4 regions of the Eubacterium sp. 1001713B170207_170306_E7 genome follow, and region 1 is predicted to be linked to each of the others. Evidence: predicted binding sites of a transcription regulator. Region 1 holds the regulator's gene; each other region holds the start of a gene.
The links. Region 1 encodes Rex, which represses fermentation and respiration genes when NADH is low (regulators of the CRP and FNR family bind a similar motif). Its sites were predicted from a motif close to ATTGTTAANNNNTTAACAAT; they were not measured.
Positions count from the first base shown of each region.

Region 1 (4,185 bases):
TAGCGTCTTATGATGTGCAGCAGCTTTTTATAAAAATTCGGGTTATACACCTGCACTCTGGACACATTGACTGATACCGGAACCGCTTCCATTCCCCTGTCCAGCCAGGATTTTATCATTCGGCAGGTTTCCTCCCAAACGTATTCGTCCAGCTTGATAATAAAGCCATTGCGCTCAAAAAGCGGGATAAAACGGTAAGGTGTCAGGAATCCCCTTTCGGGATGATCCCAGCGTACCAGCGCTTCCGCACCGATCACTTCGCCTGTCTGCACATTGTGCTTGGGCTGGAGATACACCTTAAACTGGCCCTTCTTCAGCGCGTCATCCATCTCGTTTTCAATCCGCTGCTCCTCAAGCTGCTTGGCCCTCAGCTTTTTATCATAAAAGGCCCACTGTTTGATCAGACTCCCCTTTATGGTCTTCTGGGCCAGATTTGCCCAGTCACAGAGAATACTGATCTGGACGCTCCGGTCCCTCACAATGCAGATACCGCAGGAGGGCATCACCTGATAGGTTTCTGAATACCGGTTGATTTCTTCGAGTATCTTCTGGATACGCGCAAGCAGAGGCCTGCCGGAGCCGTAGGACACACAGAGGCAGAACACGTCGCTGTTCATGCGCCCAAAGGCGTCCAGCGGGCCCATATGAGACGAAATAACCGTTGCCATAAAACGGAGCAGCCGGTTGCCCTCCTCACGCCCGTACAGATCGTTAATAAACTTAAACCGGTTAACATCCAGGCGCACCACGGCATACTTCTGCTCTGGGTGCTCCTGGATCAGCTTTTCTGCCTGAGTGTAGAAGGTGTTGATGTTATAGATACCGGTCAGCATATCAAATTCTGCCCGGTACTTCAGCGTCTCGTGGGCGCGTTTGGACTCGTCGATGTTGTTCAGAGTGCCGATCACCCGGTTAAGTCCGCCGCCTTCGTTGTACAGCACATTAAATACGATCTTGCACCAGACATAGCGGCCCTTTTTATTGCAAAGGCGGATTTCCAGCTCTACCTGCCCATTGCTGATGGCGTCCATGCTCATTTTCTGCTTTAATGTCTTAATGTCCTCGGGATGGACGACTCCGTCGTTCAGCCAGATTATTTTGATATCCCGGCCATCATAGCGGCCCATAAAATTTTGCGAAAACTCCGGTGCGTAATAGCGCTTACCGGTCTCAATGTTCCACTCAAACACCAGGGTGTTTGTCTGACCCACGACCAGACGGTAGCGCTCGTCGTCCACCTGCTTTTTCTGGAGCGTTTCGTTTTCCTTCTCCACGGCCTCCAGCTGCTTTTTATATTCAATGTCCATGATAAAGCAGAGCAGGATCTCATCCTGCTCGCCCTCAATTTCTGCCGGAAAAACCGTCAGCGAAGCCCAGTGATAAACGCCGTCCACCCACAGCTTTCTAAACTCTCCGATGACACTGGTTTTTCCGGAATCCAAAACCGCGTGTATTTTGTCAATATCAAAAAAATCCAAAAAACGTCTCGAATCCTCCGGATGGATCATGTGAGCAGCCACATCGGCAATGCCGTCTGATAAAGCCCCGTCTTTTGCCGGGATGACGTATTTACCCTCGACATGATAGATGAGCCGATAACGATTTTTGGTCACATTCAGTTCATAGAGCTCGTCGTAAATATTGCGCAAAGCTACACTATAAACATTATTTTCAATGGTTTCATTTGTCTTTTTCCCTGCCATTTCACAGCTCCTATTATGGGTTTAACTGCAGCTGGCTGCCCTACAGTATATCTGTTTAGGCCCTGTAGCTTTGCGTCTCTGTTTTTCAGCAGATTTGCCCTAGTATTAGTTTCGTTTATATTTCATTCTATTATATAATAATTATTTTTGAAACACAACTCCTATTTTTTACAAAAAAAGCAGGCGTAAGCCTGCTGTATTTCGCTTTATTCGCTGTCATCCTCTTCGTTAATCAGATAGGTTAATGTAAACAGGCTGTCGGTGATGTTCACACTCTCAACCACCACATCATCCGGCACTGTCAGGTCCAGAGGCACGAAGTTCAAAATAGCCTTGATTCCGAGCTCTACAACATGGTCTGTGGTTTCCTGCCCAACCTGCTGCGGTACACTCAGGATACAGATGTCAATCTTGTGATGCGCCACAAAGGCGTCGAGATCGTCCATGTGGTATACGGTCACATTGCCCACCTTTTTACCGATCTGATCCGGATCCACGTCAAACATGGCCTTGAAATGAATGCCCTCTTCCTTAAAGCGCTCGTAATTGACAATGGCATGGCCCAGGTTCCCAGAACCGATGATAATGCAGTTATACTGGAGGTCCAACCCCAGAATCTTGCGGATAGCTTCCTTCAGCTCTTTTACCTTATAGCCGTACCCCTGCTGACCGTACGCGCCGAAGGAATTCAAATCCTGACGGATCTGCGAGGCGGTCAGCCCCATCATAGCCGCCAGCTCCTTAGACGAGATTTTTTCAATATGTTGATCCTGTAAATCGGTTAAATACTGGTAATACTTGGGCAGACGCTTAACAACTGTCATCGATACCCTTTTTGAAAAAGTTTGCATTCTGCACTCCCCTCCTGCGTCGTACTTATCCTTTTTATTATATCAAGTTGTTAAAAAAACGTCAATTTTTATGACCGAATTAATTAAAAATTTGTCAAAGTTTTTTGATTCCTTCAGAAATCCCGCAAACAAATGCCTTTGCAGTGTCTTGAAAAGCAATTAATCGGTGATGTCGGACATCAGATTAAGATGCGGACTGCCGATCACCTTGGCCACATCCAGCACAAAGGCGATGCCCATACCCGGCTTGTCGATTTCAATTTTTTTCTGAATCGAGCAGAGCACCGCCTTTCGGATCGCCGCGTCCACCAGAATCAGGACAATCTCCTTTTCCGGCTCAATGGTAATGCCAAAAAACCGCGCGTTTTCATGGATACCGGACCCGCGCCCGTACATGACGGTCGCGCCGTCGGCCCCGCCCTGCTTGGCGGCGTCGATGACCTCGCCGGACATATCCTTTTCCACAATCACCACAATCAGCTCGGTCTTAATTTTATTTCTGTCTTCCATTTTTTCCTCCATCATTCGCTAAGTAATCTACATATTATATATGATTAAAATCTTATGTCAATACGGGTTAAGCATCACGGGCCTGCTTTTCACACTGCCTTTTTCTGTAGGCCTCCTTCTGCCTGTAAAAAAAGCCCAGCAGCAGGGTTGTCAGAATGGGTGCGAGGGCGATCAGCGCCACCACGCCAAAGCCGTCCAGCAGCGGATCGCGCCCCGGCGTCGCACCTGCCACAGCTACTGAAAGCGACAGGATAAAGGTCGAGCACATGGGCCCTGTGGCCACTCCGCCGTTGTCAAAGGCCATGGCCAGAAAATTCGGCTCTACAAAGCGGCCGAGAATAAAGGCCAGGATATAGCCAGGAATCAGAATCCACCACAGCGAAATGCCCACCAGCAGCCGGATCATGGCTGTCATAACCGCCAGCGCCACCCCCAGCGAGATGGCCAGCAGCATGACCCGCGCCTTGATGGCGCCGCTGGTCATTTCCTCAACCTGCTTGACCATGACCTGGACGGCCGGCTCGGCAAAGGCCACCAGAAAGCCGATGGCAAAGCCCAGCGGAATAAGGATCCAGCTGTACTCAAGCTCCGCGAGGGCCGCGCCTAAAAACTCACCTGCGGGCACAAAGGCGATATGTACTCCCTGGAGAAAAAGCACCAGTCCCAGGTAGGTTACCACAAAGCCGCCGATAATCCGCTTAATGACCGGCGGCCGCAGCCGCAGTCCAATGGCGTTCAAAAACAAAAAAATCAGGACGATGGGCAGAATGGCCAGGAAAACCTCCCATGCCACCTCTGTTATACCATCCAATAAATGACTGATCAGGTTCATCTGAAGATCACCCCCAAAATCATGACGGCCAGCACCGGCCCCAGAGAGGACAGGGCGACCATGCCAAAGCTGTCTGTTCCTTCCCTGCTGGTTCTTACACCGCTGGTGATCCCGCTGCCCAGACTCAGGATAAAGGGCACCGTAATGGGACCTGTGGTCACGCCGCCAGAATCAAAGGCGACAGGGGCCATCTCAGGGTTTGTAAAAAAGGACAGGGCAAAAACAGCAATATACCCAATGATCAGAATATGATACAGCTTCATCTGAAAAACAAAACGGAGCAGCGCGA
Region 1 is NZ_JADMVE010000004.1:412,799-416,983, forward strand. Features, by position in the region: gene I2B62_RS12505 (EAL domain-containing protein) at 1-1,703, opposite strand, end outside; cyclic di-GMP riboswitch class I at 1,727-1,812, opposite strand; gene I2B62_RS12510 (redox-sensing transcriptional repressor Rex) at 1,910-2,554, opposite strand; gene I2B62_RS12515 (P-II family nitrogen regulator) at 2,714-3,064, opposite strand; gene I2B62_RS12520 (DUF1538 domain-containing protein) at 3,132-3,896, opposite strand; gene I2B62_RS12525 (DUF1538 domain-containing protein) at 3,893-4,185, opposite strand, start outside.

Region 2 (4,185 bases), on a different contig from region 1:
TCAAGGCCATCGTTGATGGCTTTTTTGGTGTTGCGGACAGCGATTGGAGCGTTGTTAGCAATTTTACCTGCTAATTTCAGCGCTGCTGGCATCAGTTCGTCTGCCGGATAAACAGCATTAACCAGTCCCCAGCTCAAAGCGTCAGCCGCTTTGATGTTGGTGCAGGCGTACAGCATTTCCTTTGCTTTACCGGTCGGGATCAGGCGTGCAAGACGCTGTGTGCCGCCGAAACCAGCGGTGATGCCCAAGCCGACTTCCGGCTGGCCAAAGGTTGCGTTTTCAGAAGCCAGACGAATGTCACAGGACATAGACAGTTCGCAGCCGCCGCCAAGGGCAAAACCGTTAACCGCAGCGATCACCGGGATCGGTAAGGTTTCGATCTTTCTGAAAATATCGTTGCCTTTTTTACCGAAGGCTTCGCCTTCAGCCTGAGTCAGGCTGCTCATTTCACCGATGTCTGCACCGGCAACAAAAGATTTCTGACCAGCGCCTGTGATAACCAGGCAGCGAATCGTATCGAGGTCAACGCCGTCGATCACTTTTTCCAGATCTTCAAGGACTTCGCTGTTTAAAGCGTTTAAAGCCTTTTCACGGTCGATGGTGATGACAGCAACGGCACCCTGTGGTTCATATTTAACAAAACCCATTGTAATTACCTTCTCTCCTTAATTGATAAAATCCTTTATTTTCACTAAGAGAAAGGCCGAAATACAAGGCTCAGTCCCTTTCCCGCGAATCAGCCCATTTAGGCGTAAGTGGGAAAGGGGGAGCACTGCAGTAATTCGTCCTTTATCTGCGCAAAATTAGTCCATTTCAACGATGGTGGATACACCCATACCGCCGCCGACACATAAGGTCGCAAGACCTTTTTTAGCGCCGCGTTTCTGCATTTCGTGCAGTAAGGTAACCATGATGCGGGCACCGGAAGCACCTACCGGATGACCTAAGGCGATCGCGCCGCCGTTGACATTTAATTTATCTTCAGGAATGTTTAAAGTTTTTCCAACTGCGCAGGACTGAGCAGCGAAAGCTTCGTTTGCTTCTACCAGGTCCATGTCGTCGATGGTTAAACCAGCTTTATCTAACGCTTTGCGGCTGGAGAAAATTGGTCCTACGCCCATGATGGAAGGATCAACGCCAGCGGAAGCGCCGACAACAAATTTAGCCATTGGCTTAACGCCTAATTCTTTGGCTTTTTCAGCAGACATTACAACGATAGCGGCAGCGCCATCATTGATACCGGAAGCGTTGGCAGCTGTTACGGTACCATCTTTTTTGAAAGCCGGACGCATTTTAGCAATGCCTTCAGCGGTAACGCCTTTTCTTGGGAATTCGTCAACTTTAAAGTCAACCATTTCTTTTTTAACTTTTACCGGAACCGGTACGATTTCGTCGTCGAAACGGCCTGCTGCCTGAGCAGCTTCACATTTCTGCTGGCTCTTGGCTGCGAAATCATCCTGGTCTTCACGGGTTACATCATACTGTTCTGCGACGTTTTCAGCGGTAATCCCCATGTGATAGTGGTTGAACGCATCGGTTAAACCGTCTTTGATCATGGTATCGATGAACTGGCCGTCGCCCATTCTGTAGCCATAGCGTCCCTTTGGAACCGCGTAAGCAGCGCTGGACATGCTTTCCATACCGCCGGCAACAATGATATCGGCTTCGCCAGCCTGAATCATAGCAGCTGCCAGATTGATACATTTCAAACCAGAGCCGCATAAGTTATTCAGTGTTAAAGCAGGTACTTCAACCGGAATACCAGCGTTTACAGCGGACTGACGGGCAACACTCTGTCCCTGGGCAGCCTGCAGTACACAACCCATTAATACTTCATCAACATCTTCAGGTTTAACGCCTGCGCGGTTTAATGCTTCTTTGATAACAATGCTTCCCAGGTCTACAACTGGAACGTTTGCCAAGGAACCACCAAAACTACCAATTGCTGTACGGACAGCACCAGCTAATACTACTTCTTTTGCCACTTAAAATTCCCTCCATTAATTCTCACATTTCCATGTGAATATTTGATAATTTATCTTATACTCCAACTGTCCATTTATAGAACAAAAGGAGTATCTGTTAAATATATAACAATACTACCACATATCCAGCCAATTTGCAATAGATTACAGGAAAATTCTGTTATTAAACGGTCTTTTTTTGTGAAATATGTATATACAGGTATATTGACCCTCTATAATCCTACAAATCCTCCATAAGTGGTGTTTTATTGTATCTTTATACTACTCAATAAAGCTTTAAATTAGCCTTATTTTTTGATTTCTTTTTTCTTGACGCAATCTGTGTTAAAATAGCCCTTAAGAAAACCGCTGAAAGAAAGAAAAGAAAATCATGAATCTATTATCCGTCATCAACCTTAAAAAAACCTACGGGGTCAAGACCCTTTTTGAAGAAATCAGCTTTAACATCGAGGACAGCGATAAAATCGGTGTCATTGGTATTAATGGTACCGGCAAGACGTCCATGCTGCGGATTGTGGCCGGACAGGACAGCCCCGACGCCGGCGAAATCCGAGTCTATGGCGCCAAACGTATCGAATACCTGGCCCAGACGCCCGAGCTTGACCCCTGCGCCACCGTCCTGGCCCAGGTCTTCCGGGCCGACACCCCGGAAATGAACACCCTGCGCGATTACGAAAGTACCTTGGACCTTCTGGCCCGCTATCCCGAGGACGAAAAGCTCCAGAAGCACCTGCTGGGTCTGACCGATACCATCGACGCCGCAGGCCTGTGGAACCTGAAATCCCAGGTGGAAACCATATTAACACAGCTGGGCATCAAGGATTTTGACAAAACCATCGGCGCCCTGTCCGGCGGCCAGCGTAAGCGTGTGGCCATGGCCTCTGTGCTGCTGACCCCCTGCGACCTCCTGATCCTCGATGAGCCCACGAACCACCTGGACAACGAAACCATCACCTGGCTCGAAAAATATCTGGAAAACCGCAGGGGCGCGCTCCTGATGGTCACCCATGACCGCTACTTCCTGGACCGGGTGGTCAACAAGACCATGGAACTGGACGGCGGAAAACTGTACGAATATACCGGCAATTACTCCGAGTTCGTCGAAAAAAAGGCCGCCCGCAAGGAGTTCGAGAGCGTTATGGAGCAGAAGCGGCAGAACCTGTACCGGCGCGAGCTGGCGTGGATCCGCAGGGGCGCCCGGGCAAGAACCACCAAGCAGAAAGCCCGGATCCAGCGCTTTGAGGACATTAAAAACAGCGCCGCCGACCTGGGCGAGGACTTCCTTGAGATCAACGTGGGGTTCACACGGCTGGGTAAACAGGTGGTGGACATGGATCACGTATCCAAGGCCTTTAAGGGCCAGTGTGTGGTGAAGGACTTCAGCTTCATCTTCGACCCGGACGAGCGCGTCGGCATCATCGGAAAAAATGGCCGGGGAAAATCGACCCTGCTCAACCTGATTGCGGGGAAAATCCGGCCGGACAGCGGCAGCATCGTCATTGGTGACACAGTCAAAATCGGCTATTTCTCACAGGAATCCGAGGACATGGACCTGAGCCTGCGGGCCATCGAGTACATCCGCGAGGGTGCAGAAACCGTAGAGAACGCCCGGGGCGAGGTCATTACCGCGGCCCAGATGATGGAGCTGTTTCTTTTTGACCGCACTGCTCAGTGGATTCGTATCTCAGAGCTCTCCGGCGGTGAACGGCGGCGGCTGTACCTGCTCCGCATCCTTATGTCCGCGCCCAATGTACTGCTGCTCGACGAGCCCACCAATGACCTGGACATCGACACCCTCAAAATCCTGGAAAACTACCTGGACGATTTCCAGGGCAGCGTGCTCACTGTTTCTCATGACCGCTACTTCCTGGACCGGGTGTGCGACACCATCTTCTCCTTTACCGGCGGTGGCGAGATCCTGGTGCAGACCGGTAATTTCACCGACTACATGGCCAAGCACGCCGGCAAGGACAATGAACCGGCCAGCAACAAGCCCAGTGAGGCGAAAACCGAAAAGGTCCGGTCAAAAACCATTCGCCTGAGCTATCGGGAGCAGCAGGAATATGACCATATCGACACGGAGATGGAGGCCCTGGAAATCCGCCTGGAGGAAATCGACCGTGAGATGGCCGGCATTACAACAGACTACACCCGCCTCCAGGCTCTGAGTGAGGAAAAAGACCAGTCCGAGGAAACCCTG
Region 2 is NZ_JADMVE010000002.1:100,817-105,001, reverse strand. Features, by position in the region: gene I2B62_RS05835 (enoyl-CoA hydratase-related protein) at 1-647, opposite strand, end outside; gene I2B62_RS05830 (acetyl-CoA C-acetyltransferase) at 804-1,985, opposite strand; gene I2B62_RS05825 (ABC-F family ATP-binding cassette domain-containing protein) at 2,356-4,185, shown strand, end outside.
Region 2: a site for Rex is predicted at 2,079-2,098, ahead of I2B62_RS05830 (acetyl-CoA C-acetyltransferase). Genes of this name have one in related genera too.

Region 3 (4,185 bases), on a different contig from region 1:
CTTCAGCCCTGGCAGCATGGCTCTCGATTTCTTTGTATATTTTCTGTCCTTCTGTTTTTTAAAGCTAACTTTAATTTTTCCGGTTTCCTCGTTGACTACAGCAGTTTTGAAAATGACGGTCACTCTGCTTCTTTTGGTTTTTTCCACATTATTCATCACTGCCATATCATGCTCAAGTCTATTTTGAAATTCTTCCCAGGTTGCATATTCTTTTTTGATCGTATTATCTGTTTTCATTTTAAACTAAAGGCTCCTAACATTCCAACATCATGCGGGGACAAATTTGACCATCCGTCACCGTTATACTGGCAATCGCCAAGCAAACAAACTTTTTACTTTTCTGTCGATATGCTCTTTGGCTGTATCCTTATTATAGACGGTTAATCCTTTAAAATCAAGGAATTTCAGATAAAAATTTCTTTTATTGGTTATCTGTTTAACAATAAAATATTTTTATTCACTGCCGGCCGCTTTCTGGGCGGACTTGCGGGCGCTGCGTCTTTTTACATAAATTAAAGTTTTCTTAAGCACCGGGATCATAATCGCCCATACTGGACTCGATTATGTGATCAAACCATAAAAGGATGGCCTGACTTTCTGACACATCATCTCAATAAAAAAGGACCAGCCCGATTTTGGCTGATCCCTGAATGTTTTAGTTATCCTTATTGGTTCTTCTCCAGATGTGCATTTTTTCAGCTTCTGCGATGAGCTCGTCGCGGAAATCCGGGTGGGCTACGGAGATAATAGCGTCACATTTTTCCCAGGTGGACAGCCCCTTAAGGTTGACCTTGCCGTACTCGGTTACCAGGTAATGGATATTCGCACGGGTATCAGTAACAACGGAACCCGGCTGCAACGTCGGCACAATACGAGACTTCATTTCGCCGTCTCTTGTCATAAAGGTGGAGGAGCAGCAGATAAAGCTCTTTCCGCCGTTTGACAGGTAAGCGCCCAGCACAAAGTCGAGCTGTCCGCCAGCGCCGCTGATGTGCTTGATCCCGGAGGATTCTGAACTGACCTGGCCAAAGAGGTCAACGTCGACAGCGTTGTTGATGGACATGAAATCGTCAATGGCAGAGATGGAGCGGATATCGTTGGTATAATCGACCGGCGCGCTCATGCACTGCGGATTGTCATGGATATAATCATACAGCTTCTGGGTACCTGCGCCAAAAGCGTAGGTCTGGCGGAAGCGGTCGATATTTTTTCTGGAGCCGTTGATTTTGCCGGCTTTCGCGATATCGACAAAGGCATCGACGTACATTTCGGTGTGAACGCCCAGATCCTTCAGATCGGATTCGGCGATGAGTGAACCGACAGCGTTTGGCATTCCCCCGATACCAAGCTGGAGGCATGCGCCGTTCGGAATTTCTTCTACGATCAGTTCGGCAACTTTTTTGTCAACATCGGTTGCGGGACCGCCAGCGCCCAGCTCTGCCATGAGGGGATTGGGACCTTCGACGATTTTATCGACCTGAGAGATGTGAATGGCTTCTTCAAAGCCGCCAAGGCATCTCGGCATATTTTTATTGACTTCAACAATGATTGTTTTTGCGCGTTCGCACATTGCCATCATATGTGAGGCGTTGGGGCCAAAATTGAAATAACCATGATCATCCATCGGTGCGACCTGGAACATGGCCACGTCCACATCCTGCTTGGAATCTCGGTAGTATCTCGGCATTTCGGAGTAACGGATCGGTGTGTAGTAGGCGAAGCCCTGGGCAATGGCCTTTCGTTCGATGCCGCTCATGTGCCAGGAATTCCAGGTGATATGATCTGCCGGATCTTCGATTTTAAAAATCTCGGGTACCCACATCAGGATCCCGCCGCGGATTTTGAGGTCAACCAGGTCGTTTTCGACCACATGGGCTGCCAGTGCCCGATCCAGCTCTCTTGCTGTGGCGGAGCACCAGCCGTAATCCAGCCAGTCGCCGGATTTTACAGTCTTGACAGCTTCTTCTGCCGTTACCAGTTTTTCAGCATATTCTTTAATAAAACTCATTTTTCCCTCCCATTTGGAATTGCTCTTAGTTAAACAATTGTCAATGTTTACTTATCCCTTATTATAACATACTATCCGCTGGTTTTTTAAAAAAAGCGAGAAATTACACGGAATTTTTTGTCATTCCGGCGTTTCGCTTATTTCTTTTTGCTGCTCCTGCCGCCTTTTTTGATCCATACCTCCGGCGCGCCTCTGAAAAAGGCCTTGAGGAAGTAAAGTCCTGAAAATACTGGCAGGGTAAAGGCCAGTGACGAGCAGACGCTTTTGATAATCTGAGTTCCTGAGCTGAACGACAGATTATTTAAAAACTGGCCGAAAGCCTGATCGACAAGCATCAGATAAGCCATGCCCCCATAAAGCGCCAGGCAGACCAAGGCAAAAAGCAGGTGTCTTACGTCAAAGACTGGTCTCGGCATGTGGAACCATGCGATAAAGCAGGCGCCTGCGGCCAGGAGCAGGGTAAGCAGCGGCGTGACAAGAAAATTATAAACCACGAGGATTTTGCCTGTTATCCCCACTCTTTCCTCCATGCTCACAGCCGCCATGGCCCCGGTCATATGGGCCTGAAGCTGATCGTAGGCGACGACAAAGAGCATGATAAGAATAATGGCCAGAATCAGGTTCATGATTTTTTTGGAGACGGGCTCAGGGTTGGGCGCGCTACGCAGCCCCTTATACAGGAAAACCCCGCCGAAAAGGAAAAGGCCGCTGGAAGCATTGGCGAGGGAGGCCCGCAGAGGGACTACCGCGATAAGGGCAGTGAGGGACGCGCCCAGAGCCGCCATCACAAGGCCAACGGTCAGGTTAAAAACCGACAAGTGCGCTTTGCGGCGTTTAAAGTCGTTGGCAATGCCCCCGATCAGGGCCCCCAGAAGCACCAGGTACACCCAGAACATGGACCGGATATAGACCGGCACCGCCAGCGTGCCGCCGCTTTCTAAAAAGCTCTGGCTGGCTGCATTGATGTACTCGACATAAAAGGCCTGAATGGCCGCGTACAGCAGGATAAACAGAATGGCCAGCAGGCCGCCCCGTATCCGGTAGATTTCCTGTTTCATGATTCACACCTCTTTCCAAAAAAACGCTATACTAAAGCAGCTTTTGCTTTAGTATAGCGTTTTGAAATCGTTTTATCGAGGGTAAATATTTATCTCCTGCCTGTCCCTGTTTGTCAGATCCGGATGGAGACATAAGTACCCTCCTTCGCCTCGACGTGGACGATCTCGAGGCCCTTATACTGTCTCAGAACAGAGGTACAGTCCCGCACGATCATCTTAAAATAATCCTTGGTCACCAGATCTCGGAAGGGCTCGGGAACAGACTCCCGCATTTTGACAAAGGCGATCTCTGGCACCAGGTTAACCGCGAGGGAGGCCAGCCGCAGCGGAACGGGCAGCCAAAGCCGAAGGTTGCCTTCATGTACTACAACGTGCATGGGTTGCTCCTCCAGGGTCAGCCAATGTAAACTTTAACGGTCGAGCCATCTGACGCACTCACATCCACAATGGTCCCAAGGGTTTCATTATCAATACATTCCAGAATGGCGGTGGTCAGGGCTTCCAGATCAATTTTCTCGGAGCCCTCCCACTGGATCGGCAGTTTACCGGTAACCTTGAGCATCTGCTGCACAATTTTAACGGGCAGCTGCACATTCACCTTGTCCCCTTCCGGGGTATCCACGACCACGCGCAGCATTTTGTCATCGTAGCCGCTACCCTTCGTGCTAACAGGCTCGATCCAATTGCCTTCCGGGGTGTCCGCCGGTGTTCCGGCTTCTGCCGGAGCTGCCTGGCCCAACGCGTCCAGCAGGCCCACTGCCTGCTCGGCGGAAATTTTGCCTTCTTCTACCATTTTTAATATTCGCATTTTTTCTTCCATTATATTCCTCTTTTCTGCAGACCTGTCCGGTTCTGCCCTCAAATTCTAATGCCTGTTTTGCCGGGCCGCTATTCGGTTTCTTTCATCTGCTCCAGAGCCTCCTCGGGCGTGATCTCCCCATTTTCAAGGGCGTCCAGAATCTCCTTTTTCCGGGTTTCTGAAACCGGCAGTGGGTTTTCGGGCTTTTCGCCAAGCTTCTCAATGATCCCGTCCAGACGGGATCGGACAGTCGGGTAGGAAATCTTCAGTCTCTTTTCCACTTCCTTGATATTGCCCCGGCAGACCAGAAAGGTCTCGGC
Region 3 is NZ_JADMVE010000001.1:154,573-158,757, reverse strand. Features, by position in the region: gene I2B62_RS00775 (hypothetical protein) at 1-237, opposite strand, end outside; gene I2B62_RS00770 (butyryl-CoA:acetate CoA-transferase) at 656-2,008, opposite strand; gene I2B62_RS00765 (hypothetical protein) at 2,146-3,066, opposite strand; gene I2B62_RS00760 (hypothetical protein) at 3,180-3,443, opposite strand; gene I2B62_RS00755 (hypothetical protein) at 3,461-3,886, opposite strand; gene I2B62_RS00750 (DUF2089 domain-containing protein) at 3,955-4,185, opposite strand, start outside.
Region 3: a site for Rex is predicted at 2,034-2,053, ahead of I2B62_RS00770 (butyryl-CoA:acetate CoA-transferase). Genes of this name have one in related genera too.

Region 4 (4,185 bases), 180 kb from region 1:
GACATCGGCACAACGTCTGTTTCGGCCTGTCTGGTCAATATGGATACCAACGAAATTGTTTCCAAGGCCTCCATGGGAAATGCTCAGGTTAAATACGGCGGCGATGTCATCAACCGGATTGTTTATACCGAAAAGCCCGGCGGCCTGAGAAAGCTGCGGGACGCGATTATTGAGGAAACCATCAATCCGCTGATCGGCCAGATGGTTCAGTCCGCCGGGATTACCACAGATGACATCTATGAGATGTGCGCGGCCGGCAACACGACCATGACCCATCTGCTGCTGGGAATCAATCCAGATCATCTGAGACGGGAGCCCTTTATTCCCGGTGTCAATACGATTCCTGAAATGAAGAGCACGGAAATCGGTATCCGCATCAATCCCGAGGGCCGGGTCTACCTGGCGCCATCGGTGGCAAGCTATGTTGGGGGCGATATTACCGCTGGCGTATTCGCTGTTCCGGTTTGGCTTCAGGAAGAATTTACCATGCTGGTGGACCTTGGGACCAACGGCGAGATCGTCTTTGGCAATAAGGACTTTATGATGACCTGCGCCTGCTCAGCAGGCCCGGCCTTTGAAGGCGGAGAAATCAGCTGCGGGACCCGCGCGGTTCCAGGCGCCATTGAAGAAGTCAAAATTGACGACGCCACATTAAAGGCGAGTTTTTCAACCATTGGCGGAGAAGCGCCGGTAGGCGTCTGCGGTTCCGGTATCATCGACCTTATCTGCGAGATGAAGCGGACCGGCATTATTGATGGCAAGGGCCGTATCAGCAAGGATATCGGCAATCCGCGGATCGCCTTTGACGAATACGACATTGGGCGCTACTTTGTCTGCTCAAAGGAGCTGGACGGCAGTGCCAAGGATATCTACATCACAGAGATTGACATCGACAGCTTTATCAAGGCAAAGGGGGCTGTGTTCTCAGCCATCCACACCCTGATGGAAAGCATGGATATGCCGATTGAGGTGCTTGAAAATGTGTATGTGGCCGGAGGAATCGGCAGCAATCTCGGCATCGAAAACGCCATTGCTTTGGGAATGCTCCCGGATATCCCGGTTGACAAGTACTACTATATTGGAAACAGCTCAATGCAGGGGTGCTATCTGGCCCTGACACTGGCTGAGGGAAAAGAAAAAATCGCAGAAATTGGACAGAATATGACTTATATGGAGCTCAGTGTTCACCCTGCTTATATGGACGCCTTCATATCGGCCTGCTTTATCCCGCATACGGATATGAGCCTGTTCCCAAGCCTGCAAAAATAGACAGAGGTAACCAATGCTAAATTCTGAAATAGAAGCAGCCATCGAAGAAAAGCGAAAAGACAAGCTGCCCTATGATCATTATAAAAATCTGATAAAAGATAAGGACCCGCTGGAGATGGCGGAGCGGTCCACCTGTCCCTATGACCCCGAAACACAGATGTTTACTGTAACGCTGATGGGTGAGGTGTACAGAGTGAAATACCCTGAAGGCGACGTGCTTTTAAAAGACGGAAGCGCCTTTGACGATTACAAGCCTATGACCATGATCCTGCGTTATCTGCTTAACGCCCAGGGCGTACCGCCCATGGGCACCACCATCGCATACCGGGATATTTCGGGGGGGAACCACTATTTTAAAAGCTTTGAGGGCCGCTGCCTTAAGCGCTTTGCCTTTACCTTCAACTACGACGTCGAAGGTCTGAAGCGGGCCATGGAAAAGCTGAACGCGGAGCCCAAAAAGCATGGGGATTTATCCTACCGGTTTGAGTTTATCAACAACATGTATCTGACCGTGATTCTCTGGCTGGGGGACGATGAGTTCCCGCCGGAAGCACAGATTCTGTTCGACAGCAATATCACCTCAGGCTTTGACGCCGAGGACCTGGCGGTCATGGGAGATATTTTTATCCCGGCTCTGAAACGGCTGGCAAAAGCGGAGGAAAACCTGTAAAATATAGTAATAACGCATTTATTTACGGGGACGTTTTCAGGGGTTTCATGAAATCATTTAAACCTACTAAATAACTGCGAATTAAAAGCTTTAGAAAGACGGGTAAATTTTTGTTTTTGGTCGAAAAATGTTTGACAAACTTATAACAAGATAGTAGTATATGTGTATACTTATATATACAAGTCTGTGTACACCGGTTTATTTTCAATTGAAATTTTAAAGCAACCGGAATTTGTCATGTTCACAAAACGATTCCGGGCTTTGAAATATAAAAAAATACTAACAAGAACGAGTTAGGAGGTAACGAGGAAATGCCATTCAAAAAAGCAGAACAAAAGTTTAGTGGCAAGATCAATGAGTGTGTAATTGGTGTTGGAGATGCAGCGATTACCCTCGGAGGAGAAAAAGGATTACCATTTTTAAGTGGTGAAGGAAACGCACCGGTTGTTGGTGTCGAAATTTTAGACAGTTACCCAGAAGATTGGGAAAAATGTCTGGTTGACGCTTACGGTGATGTCGTAAAGGATCCTGCAGCATGGGCAAAATATGTACAGGACAATACAGACGCACAGTTTATTGCGTTAAAATTAATCAGTGCCGATCCTAACGGCGCTAACAAATCATCTGAAGAATGTGTTGAGATCGCTAAAGCTGTCGAAGCGGCTGTCGATCTTCCGCTGGTTATTGCCGGCTGCAACAACGCTGAAAAAGACGGTGATTTACTGGTTAAGGTTTCTCAGGCGCTGTCTGGCAAAAACGCTGTTTTATTCTCAGCTGTTGAAGATAACTACAAATCTGTTGGCGTAGCAGGTAATGCTGACGGCCACAAAGTATCCGGCCAGTCTGCTGTTGATATCAACCTTGCAAAACAGTTAAATATCCTGTTGACACAGTTAGGTGTTGACGGCGGAAACATCATCATGGATGTTGGAACCGCGGCTGTTGGCTATGGTTTTGAATATGTTGCTTCTACAATGGACCGTATCCGTTTAGCTGCTTTAGGCCAGAACGATACCGACCTGCAGATGCCAATCATGACCAATGTCGGCGACGAAGCCTGGGGCGTAAAAGAAGCCGTATTCACTGAAGAAGAAGCTCCTGAATGGGGAAATCAGGAAGAACGTGGTATCGCTATGGAAGTTTCCACTGCAGCTTCTTGCTTAATCGGCGGCTCAAACGCTGTTATTGTTAAACATCCGGAATCAGCTAAAGTGATTAAAAACTTTATCAAAGAGTTAGTAGGTTAGGAAAGGTAGGCGCAAAAAAATGGCAGTAAAAGGTTTAGATATTTTTAAACTGACTCCTAAGAAAAACTGTAAGGAATGTGGATTCCCTACATGTATGGCATTCTCAATGAAAGTAGCCGCTGGCGCTGCAGAAATTGACAAATGCCCGTATATTACAGACGAAGCTAAAGCTCAGTTATCTGAAGCTACCGCTCCTCCGATGAAAACAATCAAGATCGGAACCGGCGACACAGAATGTGCTCTGGGCGGCGAAACCGTATTATTCAGACATGAAAAAACTTATGTCAGCAAGGCTTTATTCGCAGTTGAATTCTCAGATGCCGATTCTGACGATGAAATCGCCAAGAAGGTAGCGCATTTAGAAGCTGTTAAATATGACCGTATCGGCGAATTAATGTGTGTAGAAGTCGCTTCTGTACGTTATGCTGCTGACAAGGCTAAATTCTTAGACCTGATCGCTAAAGTGATCGAACTGGGCCGTGTGCCAATGGCAGTTGTAGAAGATGTTGATGTGGCTAAGGAAGCCGCTGAAGCAATCAAGGCTGCTAAGGGTATCTTAATGGGCGCTACCCCTGCAAACGCCGACGCGATGGTAGAAGTTGCCAAAGCTGCTGACGTTGTACTGGGCGTTTCTGCCGGTTCAATCGAAGAATTACATGACGTTGTTGAAAAAATTGAAGCCGCTGGCTACAAGAACCTGGTTCTGAACGTTGGCGACAGCTCTGTCAAAGAAGCTTACAACAACGCTGTAACCATCCGTACCAACACTCTGAAGGGCGATGACAGAACCTTCGGCTATCCTTCAGTTGTATTTGTTAACAAGCTTGCCTGCTGCGAACAGATGGAAGTTGCCTTAGCTTCTGCTTTTGTTCTGCGCTATGGCTCCATCATCGTAATGAGCGATATGGATTTCAAACAGGCTCTGCCGCTGTTCGGCTTAAGACAAAACATCTTTACCGATCCTCAGAAACCAATGCGTGTCGAACCGACCATCTACGA
Region 4 is NZ_JADMVE010000004.1:232,047-236,231, reverse strand. Features, by position in the region: gene acsV (corrinoid activation/regeneration protein AcsV) at 1-1,269, shown strand, start outside; gene I2B62_RS11765 (DUF3786 domain-containing protein) at 1,283-1,939, shown strand; gene acsD (acetyl-CoA decarbonylase/synthase complex subunit delta) at 2,251-3,186, shown strand; gene acsC (acetyl-CoA decarbonylase/synthase complex subunit gamma) at 3,206-4,185, shown strand, end outside.
Region 4: a site for Rex is predicted at 2,070-2,089, ahead of acsD (acetyl-CoA decarbonylase/synthase complex subunit delta). Genes of this name have one in related genera too.